Lactiplantibacillus plantarum: one gene and its partner. The protein of the gene in region 1 interacts with the protein of each later gene in a pairwise test. Links are inferred from orthologs where the notes say so. Each region holds a gene or a part of one and is shown on either strand. Other genes may lie near its edges.

What was found.
Region 2: the proteins of ligA (region 1) and leuS interact in binary tests that used the Escherichia coli proteins (3 or more experiments, as listed by UniProt). The link is inferred for Lactiplantibacillus plantarum from one-to-one orthologs.

The regions. Positions count from the first base shown.
Region 1 is NZ_CP039121.1:2,272,627-2,279,442, forward strand. Bases 1,503-4,422 are described here. They hold ligA (NAD-dependent DNA ligase LigA), read right to left. Parts: upstream 4,023-4,422; coding sequence 1,983-4,022; downstream 1,503-1,982. Other genes in these bases: E5260_RS10760 (CamS family sex pheromone protein), read right to left, coding at 1,503-1,986; pcrA (DNA helicase PcrA), read right to left, coding at 4,039-4,422. In the rest of the region: Asp-tRNA(Asn)/Glu-tRNA(Gln) amidotransferase subunit GatA, read right to left, coding at 1-450; Asp-tRNA(Asn)/Glu-tRNA(Gln) amidotransferase subunit GatC, read right to left, coding at 450-770; more of E5260_RS10760, read right to left, coding at 811-1,502; more of pcrA, read right to left, coding at 4,423-6,306; E5260_RS10775 (5-(carboxyamino)imidazole ribonucleotide synthase), read right to left, coding at 6,747-6,816. UniProt on the Escherichia coli protein: DNA ligase that catalyzes the formation of phosphodiester linkages between 5'-phosphoryl and 3'-hydroxyl groups in double-stranded DNA using NAD as a coenzyme and as the energy source for the reaction.
Region 2 is NZ_CP039121.1:1,269,323-1,274,537, reverse strand. Bases 1,546-4,656 are described here. They hold leuS (leucine--tRNA ligase), read right to left. Parts: upstream 4,259-4,656; coding sequence 1,832-4,258; downstream 1,546-1,831. Outside these bases: E5260_RS05825 (putative polysaccharide biosynthesis protein), read right to left, coding at 1-1,308; E5260_RS05815 (phosphatase PAP2 family protein), read left to right, coding at 4,720-5,215.

The DNA of each region.
Region 1 (6,816 bases):
ACCGGGCACCCGGCTGATGTCCCAAGGATTACGAGTGACATGGAACGCCGACGTTTCAGTTGACCCTCCCATGGCAAATTCATCCATGTTGGTCTTACCAACGATCAACGCGTTGCTTGCTAATAGTTTGTCAACCACCGTGGCATTATAGACCGGCACGAAGTTTTCCAACATTTTAGAAGCCGCCGTCGTCGTTAGGCCCTTCGTCACAATATTATCCTTGACTGCCATCGGAATCCCAGCAAAAAAGTTGTTCGCGTCGATGCCATTCTGATCCAAAGCAGCCGCCTGTTGTAAGGCCTGTTCTTCATTTAAATTCAAGAACGCCCCTAGCTTAGGGTCAACCTGATTCATATTCGCAAAAGTGGCCTTCGCTAGTTCCGTGGCACTGATCTTCTTGGCTACCAAGTCAGCGTGTAGACTAGTTAGATCTTGGTCGAAATAAGTCATTATTCACCGTCCCCACTTTCATCAATAATTGCTGGCACTTTGATCAAGCCATTGGCCGTTTCTGGGGCATTCTTCAGCAATGCTTCCCGGAGTGCTTCATCACTCTTAACTGCCACGTCTTCACGTAGCGTATTCGTATGATCACTCATCCGTGACGTAACGGGTACACCCGTGGTATCAACTGTGCTTAATTCTTCGAACATGCCGATAATTTTTTCTAGTTGCGGTGTGAACATCGCTAATTGGTCTGGTGTAAACTCCAATTTGGCTAAGCTCGCCACGTGTTGCACTTGTTCGGCATTAATTCGTTCTTCAGCCATCAGATTTCCTTCTTTCTCAAATCTTACTCAATATTATTGTTTAATCGTCGCCCTGGTCACTAAAGACATGGGTGTAATACGAACTACCCTTCGCCGTTCTGGCTAAGAAGCTTTGAATGTCACCATTGGCACTCTTAACCGTAATTTCAACCGGTACACCAGATGGCAAGTACCGTTTAGCAGCCGTTGCTAAGTACTGCGTGAAACTGATGATTTCCGTTTCGCTGTAGAACTTAGTCGTGATGTTGACACTTAATTTACTCAACGATTTGTCCTTGTAATGAGCATTCGCCGTTACGCCAGACAAGTTCGGGAAGAAATTCTGCACGTGGGACTTAAACTGACTAAAGTCCGACTCATCATTACTATTCGCACCTGAGTTCTTTGACTCAGAGGTCGCTGGGAAGACATAATTCTTCCAATTCAACGACGTCCAGTTTGAGATCGAAGTGGAGCCGTTCTTAGAGACCGCGTAGGCAATCATGTCGCCCCCAACTAAACTATCATTCGAAGACTGCTTATAGAGTGCCAAGACAATCGGCACATTCTTCAAAGCTGAGCGTTGCCGCAACCGTTGTAAGACAGTATTCGCCATCTTCTTACCTTGCGCCGTTAACTCAGTCGTTGAGATGTCCGTTTCGTATGTTGCCCCATATTCGACCTTAGTATAATAATCGACCGAGTTCATTCCCAAGCCAATCGTGACCCCGCCAAGCGATAACTTACTACCATTTTGAACCATATAATCTTGTTCTTCAAGCTGTTGTAAGTAAATCGGATTCCGAGTATTCGGATCCTTCTTACCGTTATTCTCTGGGTTCAAGCCCTCCGAATTGCTGCTTGATTTCCGTCCGAGCCAATTTTCAACTGTCGATGAGCTCAAATACTGCCCTTCTTGAAAGACATACTTACTCGTTGGAAAGACCTTTTTAGACACGTCCAATAAGCCACTTTCGAAGCTCTTCAAATTCATGACGTTATCATTTTGCGAAACGACCACGCCTCGCGACTTACTCGTCCGATAACGGCCATTTTTGATGACGCCTTGATAGAACTCACTATCAGCAGTTCCAGTGGTGGTCGTTGTTTTCGTTCCGGTCGTTGTGGTGCTACTACTAGTCGACCCAAAGGACGAATTCTTTAAATTACCGCAGGCGGCTAGAACAATGGCAGCTACTGCCACTAAGCCAATCGTGCGTATGCGTTTAACATTCACGCTTGTGCATCCTCCCTCATTGTTTCGCTGAACCGGGCTTCATCCCATACAGTAATGTCCAGCTGCTGTGCTTTTTGCAACTTGCTTCCGGCATCGCTACCTGCAATCACGAGATCCGTCTTTTTAGAGACGCTTCCCGTAACCGTGGCGCCGTGAGCTTGTAGCCATTGAGTCGCATCTGGCCTCGTAAAGCTTTCCAGCTTACCAGTTAACACGACCCGCTTGCCTGCAAACCAACTGTTACTATCTTCTGCCACGGTGGCACTAGGGCCTTGATAAGTGGTATTCACGTTGACTGCTTGCAATTCGCGGATGAGTGTATGAACTTCGTCGCTCTCAAAATATTGAACCACTGCGTTCGCAATCACATCGCCCATCGAATCGATCGCCGCAATCTCTTCTTGGCTAGCTGCCATCAACGCCTCAATCGTCCCAAAATGCTGCGCGATTAACCGCGCCACTTTAGCACCAACGTGCCGAATACCAAGACCGAACAATAACCGTTCAAGTGAATTATCACGGCTACGGTCAATTGCTGTCAAGAGCTTTTCAGCAGATTTATCTTTTATTTTATCTAATGTTAACAGTTGTGCCTTAGTTAATCGGTACAAACCAGCAACGTCACTAACCAGCCGATTTGCATAGAGTTGCGCAATGATTCGTGGTCCCAAGCCATCGATATTCATGGCATTGCGAGAGGCAAAATGAACCAGCCCTTCTTGGACTTGTGCTGGACATTTCGGGTTAATACACCGTAAAGCCACTTCGTCTTCCAAATGAACCAGCGGCGCCCCACAAGACGGACACGTGGTTGGAATAACTAATGGTTGCGCATCCTTGGGTCGTTTGGCTAAATCAACCGATGAAATTTCCGGAATAATATCGCCAGCCTTGTGTAGCAAGACCGTATCACCGATGCGGACATCTTTGGCCGCCACGTAATCGGGATTGTGTAACGAAGCCCGCGCAACCGTCGTCCCAGCTAGTTGAACGGGTTCCATAACCGCAGTTGGCGTAACGACTCCTGTACGGCCAACGGTCCATTCAACATCCTTTAAAAGGGTCGGCTGCTCATCAGGTGGAAACTTAAAGGCAATCGCCCATCGTGGCACCTTGACTGTCGCTCCTAGTGAGCGTTGCAGCGGTAACGGGTTAGCTTTGATCACGATGCCATCAATGCCATATGCTAATTCTGGCCGTTCATTTTGATAATGGTCAATGTAACTAAAGACATCGGCCATCGAATGGGCCACCTTAAAGTCAGGATTGATGGCAAAACCAAGATCTGCGAACTCCGTTAACATGTCACTCTGCGTACGGGCGGTTAACGGTTCGTAGTCGGCAATGTTATACATAAACGTGCTGAGCTGTCGTTCCGCCACGACTCGTGAATCTAGCTGCCGTAACGTACCGGCCGCAGCATTGCGTGGATTCGCAAAGACTGGTTCTCCCGCTGCTTCTCGGCGTTCATTCAAGGCAGCAAACGCTGCCTTAGGCATATAACATTCCCCACGTACATCGATCGTCAGTGGTCGGGTCAACCGTTGTGGAATCGACTTGATTGTCTTAATATTAGCCGTAATATCTTCGCCAACCGTACCGTTACCCCGCGTGGACCCTTGAACGAGCACCCCATCTTCGTAACGTAACGACAGCGCTAAACCATCAATTTTCAACTCACAATTATAATCGACTGGATGACCAACGTTTTGTTCCAAGCGATCAACAAACTCTTGTAACTCAGCTTGTGAAAAGACGTCGCCCAATGACAACATCGGAATCTCATGGGTCACTTTATCAAAGCCTGCTTTAACCGTTCCACCAACTAATTGCGTCGGTGAATCCGGTGTAACGAGCTGTGGAAAAGTTTGTTCGAGTTCGACCAACCGTTCATACTTTTGATCATACACACTATCTTCAACGTTCGGCGCATCTTCGTCATAGTACTGCCGACGCCATTCATTTAACGTTTGCCGTAAAGCAGCCGCTTCATCAGCCGCCTGCTCAACCGTCATTGTGTTGGGTTTGTCCGCCATCAGCCAGTCCTCCTAACTAGTCCTGTACTTTTTGGATCGGTGCAAATGCGGCTAATAACCGCTTGATTCCTTCAGATTTGAAAGCAATGTCTAGTTCAGCATCTTCACCAGCACCGGAGACCTTCACGACCGTTCCGGTTCCCCACTTACGATGCTTGACTTTATCACCGATCGACCAACTATTCTTGTCAGCACCCGTGCCACTAGCCTTCTTGACCGTGGCCCGCGTCCCCACTGGATTCTTTTTATATGAAGGTGTAAAAGCACGCCGTTCACGATCCGCACCAAATGGAACTTTAGGACCAGTGCTACTTGCACCATCCAACGTATTTTCATTTTTGAGTAATTCTGGTTCGATTTCTTCAACGAAACGGGAAGCCGGATTATTCTGCCGCCGACCGTAAAGCATCCGTGAGTATGCATTGGTCAAGTACAGCTTCTTCTCAGCCCGCGTAATCCCAACGTATGCTAACCGCCGTTCTTCTTCCAGCTCGTCTTCATCCATCATTGCCCGGGACAGTGGGAAGATACCTTCTTCCATCCCAATCAAGAAAACAACCGGAAATTCTAGCCCCTTCGCTGCATGTAACGTCATCAGCGTCACGGCTTGGGGTTCTTCCTCAACGTTATCCACATCCGAAACCAGTGCTAAATCCGCTAAGAAGTCCACGAATTTGTCACTATCTTCATCTTCAGGTTGATAACTATCATCGAATTGTTTGGTGACAGACAAGAATTCTTCAATGTTTTCGATACGGGCTTGTGCCTCTAACGATTTCGTTGCCTTAGCATCTTTCAACGCCTTCATGTAACCCGTGCGGTCAAGAATCTCTTGTGTTAAATCCGTCACGGATAAGTATTCCCGCATAGCGCGCAATTCATTCATCGTCGCTGCAAACTTCGCTAAAGCACCCTTCGCTCGTGCTGAAATGCCATTAGCCATATCAACATTGCTAGCTGCTTCCAACATGGAATAACCCGCTTCATCCGCGAACAACCGCAATTTTTCAACACTCGTTTGACCAATGCCGCGCTTAGGTTCATTAACGACCCGTTCAAAGTTCATTGAATCTTGATCGTTCACTGCCAAAGTCAAGTAGGATAAGACGTCCCGAATTTCTTTACGGTCATAGAACTTATTACCACCGACCATTGTATAGGGGATGTTCGCCTTAACGAGTGACTCTTCCATTACCCGGGATTGTGCGTTCGTCCGATAAAGGATCGCAAAATCGCCGTAGTCCATTTTGTCCTGCTGCATGCTTTCTTGAATCTTGGCAATGACAAAGTGAGTTTCATCACTTTCACTCTGACCACGATAATAAGAAATCTTGTCACCCGGTTCATTCTCAGTCCATAATTTCTTCGGCCGCCGCGTTGAATTATTGTTAATAACTGCATTAGCCGCCGACAAAATTGTCTTTGTCGAACGATAGTTTTGCTCCAACATCACCGTGTCAGCTTGCGGATAATCCTTTTCGAAATCGAGAATATTTTCCATGTTGGCACCCCGCCAACCATAGATGGATTGATCCGCATCCCCAACTACACACAAATTTTTATATTTGTCAGCTAACAAGTTGACTAACGTATACTGTGCGTTATTAGTATCTTGATATTCATCCACGTGAATATAATGGAATTTGTTTTGGTACCACGCCAGCGTTTCTGGATTCTGCTTGAATAATTGAATCGTCAGCATGATCAGATCATCAAAGTCAACGGCTTGATCAGCCGCTAATTCACGTTGGTATTGCAAATAAACGTCTGCCACGACACTCTCAAAGGGACTGGCAGCCGATTCTTTATACATCTCCGGCGTTTGTAAGTCATTTTTCGCATTTGAAATTGCGGATAAGATTGACCGTGGATCAAATTTTTTCGAATCGATATTTTGTTCCGTCAAGATTCGTTTGACTAAGGTCCGTTGCTCGCTAGTGCCGGCGATTGTGAACGCTCGGTTATACCCGATTTGTTCAATGTCACGTCGTAAAATTCGGACACACAGGGCATGGAACGTTGAGACCCAGACCTCCTGCGCCGATTCACCTAACAGCTTACCAACCCGTTCACGCATTTCGCGTGCGGCCTTGTTCGTAAACGTAATCGCTAAAACATTCCAGGGGTTGACCCCTTGCTCTTCAATTAAATAAGCTACCCGGTGCGTCAATACACGGGTCTTCCCCGAGCCCGCACCGGCCATAATTAGTAGCGGTCCTTCTGTGTCTAAAACGGCTTCTTGCTGCTTGTCATTCATTCCTGCCAATAGGCTTTCTTTCGACACGCTGTTCGCCACCCTTTCTAAAAATCAGTCACCAAACATTATAGCAAATTTTGGCCGTGATTGCTGTACTTTAAGGTCAGCATCTCATACAAAAATCGCGGTTTTTCCATTGTCAGTGACACCTATGTTAATTTTACAACTTCTACTATTCACGGGAAACGAATTGACGGCAATATTGCGTAACTTTAAGTAATTTTGAGACTCCCTCAATTTCTAACCAAAATACCCGCCACGCCAATCTCAACGATTCCCCCTCAGATAACCGTATCTCGCCATTTGGCTGGCTTCTCCCCAACCGCTAAAAAAATCCAATTCACAAAATGAATTGGATTTCGAACTTTATTTATTCACGACGGTTACCCATAATAGCTGGTCACCCGGTGCGAACAGTACGATTAGTTTAACCGTAATAATCCGTAAAACTAGGTTCTGATCATACACTACTCAGCTTCAGGTTCATTATCAGCCGGCGTCGTTTGCCCAAACTGCCAAATACTTGTGTCTTCGATC
Region 2 (5,215 bases), 1.0 Mb from region 1 along the record:
TGGTAACTGAATCACGATTTTGACCAGTAAGCCGATCAAGTAATAGCGAATAATATCGCGGTTGCGTGATAGGCCTTGCATCAGCGCCGAAATCACCGTAAAAAAGCCTAAAGCAATCGCGGTAAATGCTGAGATCTGCAGAATCAAGGTCCCAATTTGATCATAACTATAAAAGAGCGTGTTAAGTGGTTGTGCCACTGCGGCCATCCCCAGCGCTCCGGGAATCATGATAAATAGGAATAAAATAATCGAATCTTCCAATTGTTTACGAATATTACGCATATTATGACTGGCCAATGATTCAGATAAAATCGGCACGACCGTCACGGCAATCGCAGACGCCAATGACACAATGATCATCACCAATTTGTTCGCATTAAATGCAAAGTAAGCATACAACGTATCGATCTGCTTAGTACCCAAATGGTAAACCAGCCGCATCATCGGTTGGAACGTTGCTTGATCCAACAGGTTGAAGACTGTCGTCGCGGTATCGATCACAATAAATGGAATCGCCTGAATAATAATATCGCGGAACAATTGCCAGACTGGAATAACTAGTTTGTTCTCACTCTGAGCAGCTAAGGCATTTAGCTCGGGCCGTTTGCGGAAATAATACCAACCGAGTAATAAGAAGCTGGCAGCCGCCCCGACGAATGCTGCGAATGTCGATTGGGTCACGGCATTCACCCAATCGCCGTGAGCGACGCGCATGATGAAATACGTCGCACCCAACATATAGATGACCCGAAAAACTTGTTCCACGAACTGTGAGATTGCGGACGGCGCCATCTGTTGATACCCTTGGAAGAATCCCCGGGTCAAAGACATCGATGGCAGAATCACCAAGGCAATAGCCAACGCATGCAAGACGGGAATCAGATTGGCATCATAGCCCCCAAAAGCTGTTGAAATCAAGCCAGCACCAAACCATAAAATAATGGCACCAATAATCCCAAAGGCTGACGTCAACAACAAGCCCCGCTTGAATAAGCGCTGTCCAACGGCATATTCATTCATCGCATTATATTCGGAAAGTTGTTTAGAAATTGCGGACGGAATTCCCCCGATCGCAATTAGCAGGAAAAAACTATAAATATTATATCCCTTGGCATAAAGCGCGTTACCTTGCGTATAATCAGCGCCCATCCAGATAACCCACGGGATAATATAAATCGCCCCGAGCACCCGTGAAAAGAGACTCCCAGCCGTCATCCAAGCCGACCCGCGCACCATCTTCTGGTGCGCTTCGGCTTCAGAATTCACGTGTGCATTCTGGGGCTGATTAGCTTTTGATTCCTCAGACATGTTCGTAACCCACTTTCTTAATTCAATCCTAATCATTTTAGATGAAAAACAAACAAGTTGCAATTCAATTCCGGCCTTATGCGTGAGTTTAACCGAACTTTAATGATAAGGTCTTGACAACTGCACCAGCTATTGGCGAACCGTACCGCCGTCCGATACCCTATGGCTGATACAGAAAAAAGGCCAATCCGTACGCTTTACCAGCGGCCACGATGCGGTCTCAAATTCGATTACAGCAGAGTGCCGCCATGATATCCATTTCCGCTGATTAAACCACGTTACTGCTAGTTTTAAGTTAAGCATAGGTGGTTGCACACACTCTGCCCACCAAAAACACGTGTGATTTGTCTCCCAAACCGAACCAGAACGTCCTCAGAATCTTTATTCACTTAACCAAATCAATCGTAACCGCACTAATTAGTTCTGTGAGTAGTTAAAAAATCGTGATAGCAACCAACAATTGTCAGTCACCATCACGATTAATTTAAGCGATATTCATTTAAGTTGATACTGGTCGTGGTACTTAGTTGGCAACCACGTTAACCAGTTTACCAGGAATGGCAATCACTTTACGAACTGTCTTGCCGGCCGTAAATTCCTGGATTTTTTCATCCGCCAGGGCTAGTTTTTCAAGTTCATCCTTGCCCATATCCTTAGCGACTTCGGCGTGCGAGCGAACCTTACCATTAACTTGAAGCACGATTTGGACCGTGTCTTCTACTAACTTAGATTCGTCATACGTTGGCCAAGTGGCGTAGGTGATCGTGTCATCATGGCCTAATAATGACCATAGTTCTTCCGACAAATGTGGTGCAATCGGTGACAGTAACTTCACAAAGCCTTCGATATAAATGATTGGTAAATCGTCGACCTTGTATGCTTCGTTTACGAAGACCATCATTTGTGAAATCGCAATGTTAAAGCGCATAGCTTCATAGTCTTCCGTGACTTTCTTAACGGTTTCGTTGTAGATTTTCGTCAACTTACCATCATTGATAGTCGTGATTCGATCGCGAACACGATTGTTTTCATCGATCATTAAGCGCCAAACCCGTTCGATCCACTTATTGGCACCATGTAACCCATCGGTACTCCACGGAATCGAAGCTTCCAATGGTCCCATGAACATTTCGTATAACCGCAACGTATCGGCACCATATTGGTCAACAATATCATCGGGGTTAACCACGTTCCCCCGCGACTTAGACATCTTTTCGTGATTATCACCCAAAATCATCCCTTGGTTAACTAACTTCTGGAATGGCTCCTTGGTTGGCACAACGCCTAAGTCATATAAGAACTTGTGCCAGAAACGTGCGTAAAGCAGATGTAAGACCGCGTGTTCTGCACCGCCCACGTATAAGTCAACGGGTGACCAGTACTTCAACTTGTCATAATCGGCCAAAGCTTCACGGTTGTGCGGATCAACGTAACGCAAGAAGTACCATGAACTCCCGGCCCATTGTGGCATCGTGTTGGTTTCACGCTTCCCCTTACGACCGTTTTCATCGACGACATTTACCCAGTCGTCGATATTCGCTAACGGGCTTTCACCAGTTCCTGATGGTTCCAGGTTCTTAGTTGCTGGTAACCGCAATGGTAGTTCATCTTCAGGAACCAACGTCGTTTCGCCGTCTTCCCAGTGAATAACTGGAATCGGTTCGCCCCAGTACCGTTGCCGTGAGAAGATCCAATCACGTAACCGATAGTTGACCTTCTTTTCACCGGCATGGTGTTCACCTAACCAGTCAATCATCTTATCAATAGCTGGTTGCTTAGCTAAACCGTCAACAAAACCTGAGTTGATGTGTTCCCCGTCGCCAGTGTAAGCTTGTTGGTCATAATCATTATCACCCGCAATGACAGGTTTGATTGGCAAATCAAATTTTTGTGCAAATTCAAAGTCCCGATCATCATGAGCAGGCACTGCCATGATGGCCCCAGTTCCATATGAAGCCAGAACATAATCGGCAATCCAGATTGGCAGTTTTTCACCATTAACCGGGTTGATGCCGTAGCTACCAGTGAAGACCCCGGTCTTGTCCTTATTCAAATCAGTCCGTTCAAGGTCTGACTTGCTGGCGATTTTAGCTTTGTATGCTTTGATAGCGTCCGCTTGTTCGGGTGTCGTCAATTGTTCAACTAAGTCGTGTTCAGGTGCCAAGACCATGTAACTTGCGCCAAACAGCGTGTCTGGCCGCGTTGAGAACACTTCAATCTCGGTATCGTCAGGTTGACCAGCAACCTTGAAACGAATGGATGCGCCAACTGAGCGGCCAATCCAGTTACGTTGTTGCTCTTTGATGTTTTCTGGCCAATCAATATCGTCCAGGTCATCAATCAACCGGTCCGCATAGGCCGTGATTTTGAGGCTCCATTGCTTCATTGGCACCCGGTAAACATCATAGCCACCGCGTTCCGTCTTACCATCAACCACTTCTTCATTAGAAACAACCGTTCCACCCATCATATCAGGAGCCCAGTTGACCAACGTTTCAGATTCGTAAGCCAAGCCCTTCTTATAGAGCTGTTCAAAGATCCACTGCGTCCACTTGTAGTAACTTGGATCAGTCGTATTCACTTCACGGTCCCAGTCATATGAAAAACCTAATGACCGAATCTGACGTTTGAAGTTTTTGATGTTCTTGGCCGTAAAGTCCTTCGGGTTATGCCCCGTCTTGAGCGCATATTGTTCAGCGGGTAAACCGAATGCGTCCCAACCCATTGGATGTAAGACATTGTACCCTTGCATCCGCTTGAACCGTGACATAATATCCGTGGCCGTATACCCTTCAGGATGTCCAACGTGTAATCCTTGACCAGATGGGTATGGGAACATGTCTAAGGCGTAATACTTCTTCTTATCCGTCGTATCTAATGTTTTGAAGGTTTTGTTTTCCTTCCAATAATGTTGCCATTTGCGTTCAATGACTTTATGGTTGTATGCCATAGTAGTGCCCCTTTCTTGCTGCCTTGTATGTAAAAGCTAGCATTGCGACTTTCCAACTGACTATTCAAGATGGCATTTTCATGCTTCAACTCAGTAAAAGCGGTTAAAAAACAAAAAAATCCTATAAGCCAATTAAGCTTATAGGACGAAAACGGGTTCCGCGGTACCACCTATGATTCCACGTTACCGTGGCCTCTTGGGAATCTTAACGCGAAACCACGTCCGTACCTACAATCTTGTTCAGCCGGAAGACTCGAAGGTGAGTTCATGATTGGTGAATCCCCGTTTGCAACTACCACGGAGTTTCTGCAAAACACCAGCCACTACTATTCCTTCTCAGAGTCGTAAAGTTATTGTTTTCATAGTAGCAAACCAGCACGTTTTTTTCAAGGGCCCAAGCCCCGCTGGCGATAAATTTTATCATCGGCATTAATCGGACCCCTGATAAAAATGCTATAATAATGGCAATAATTTATTTATCGGAGGAATCAGTATTGAAGCAACGATCCTGGCAACGTTCGGACAGTTTGATTCTACTTATATTTATAGGATGGTTAGGCTGGACGGCCGCGGTATGGCAACGGGCGCCTTGGTTAACACACTTTGACACCACGGTTGCTAATTTTTGGCATCATAGTCCCCAGTGGTTTCAACACGCGATGGTCACGTATACGCAGCTTGGCAATCCCCACACCATCACCATAATCACGTTAATTATCGGCCTGGCACTCTGGCTGGGCCATAACCCACGCGGCGCAGTCTTCTTTTGGGTCACCACCTGGCTGATTGCCGGCTACGGTAATTATCTCATCAAACAGGTCATCATGCGGCCACGGCCAACCGCTTGGCGACTTGTCCAAATTGGGGGGTATAGTTACCCCAGCGGGCACTCAACAACAACGACCGTCCTTATCGGTAGTCTGCTCGTGTTGGCATTTGACTACTGGCACCGCAATG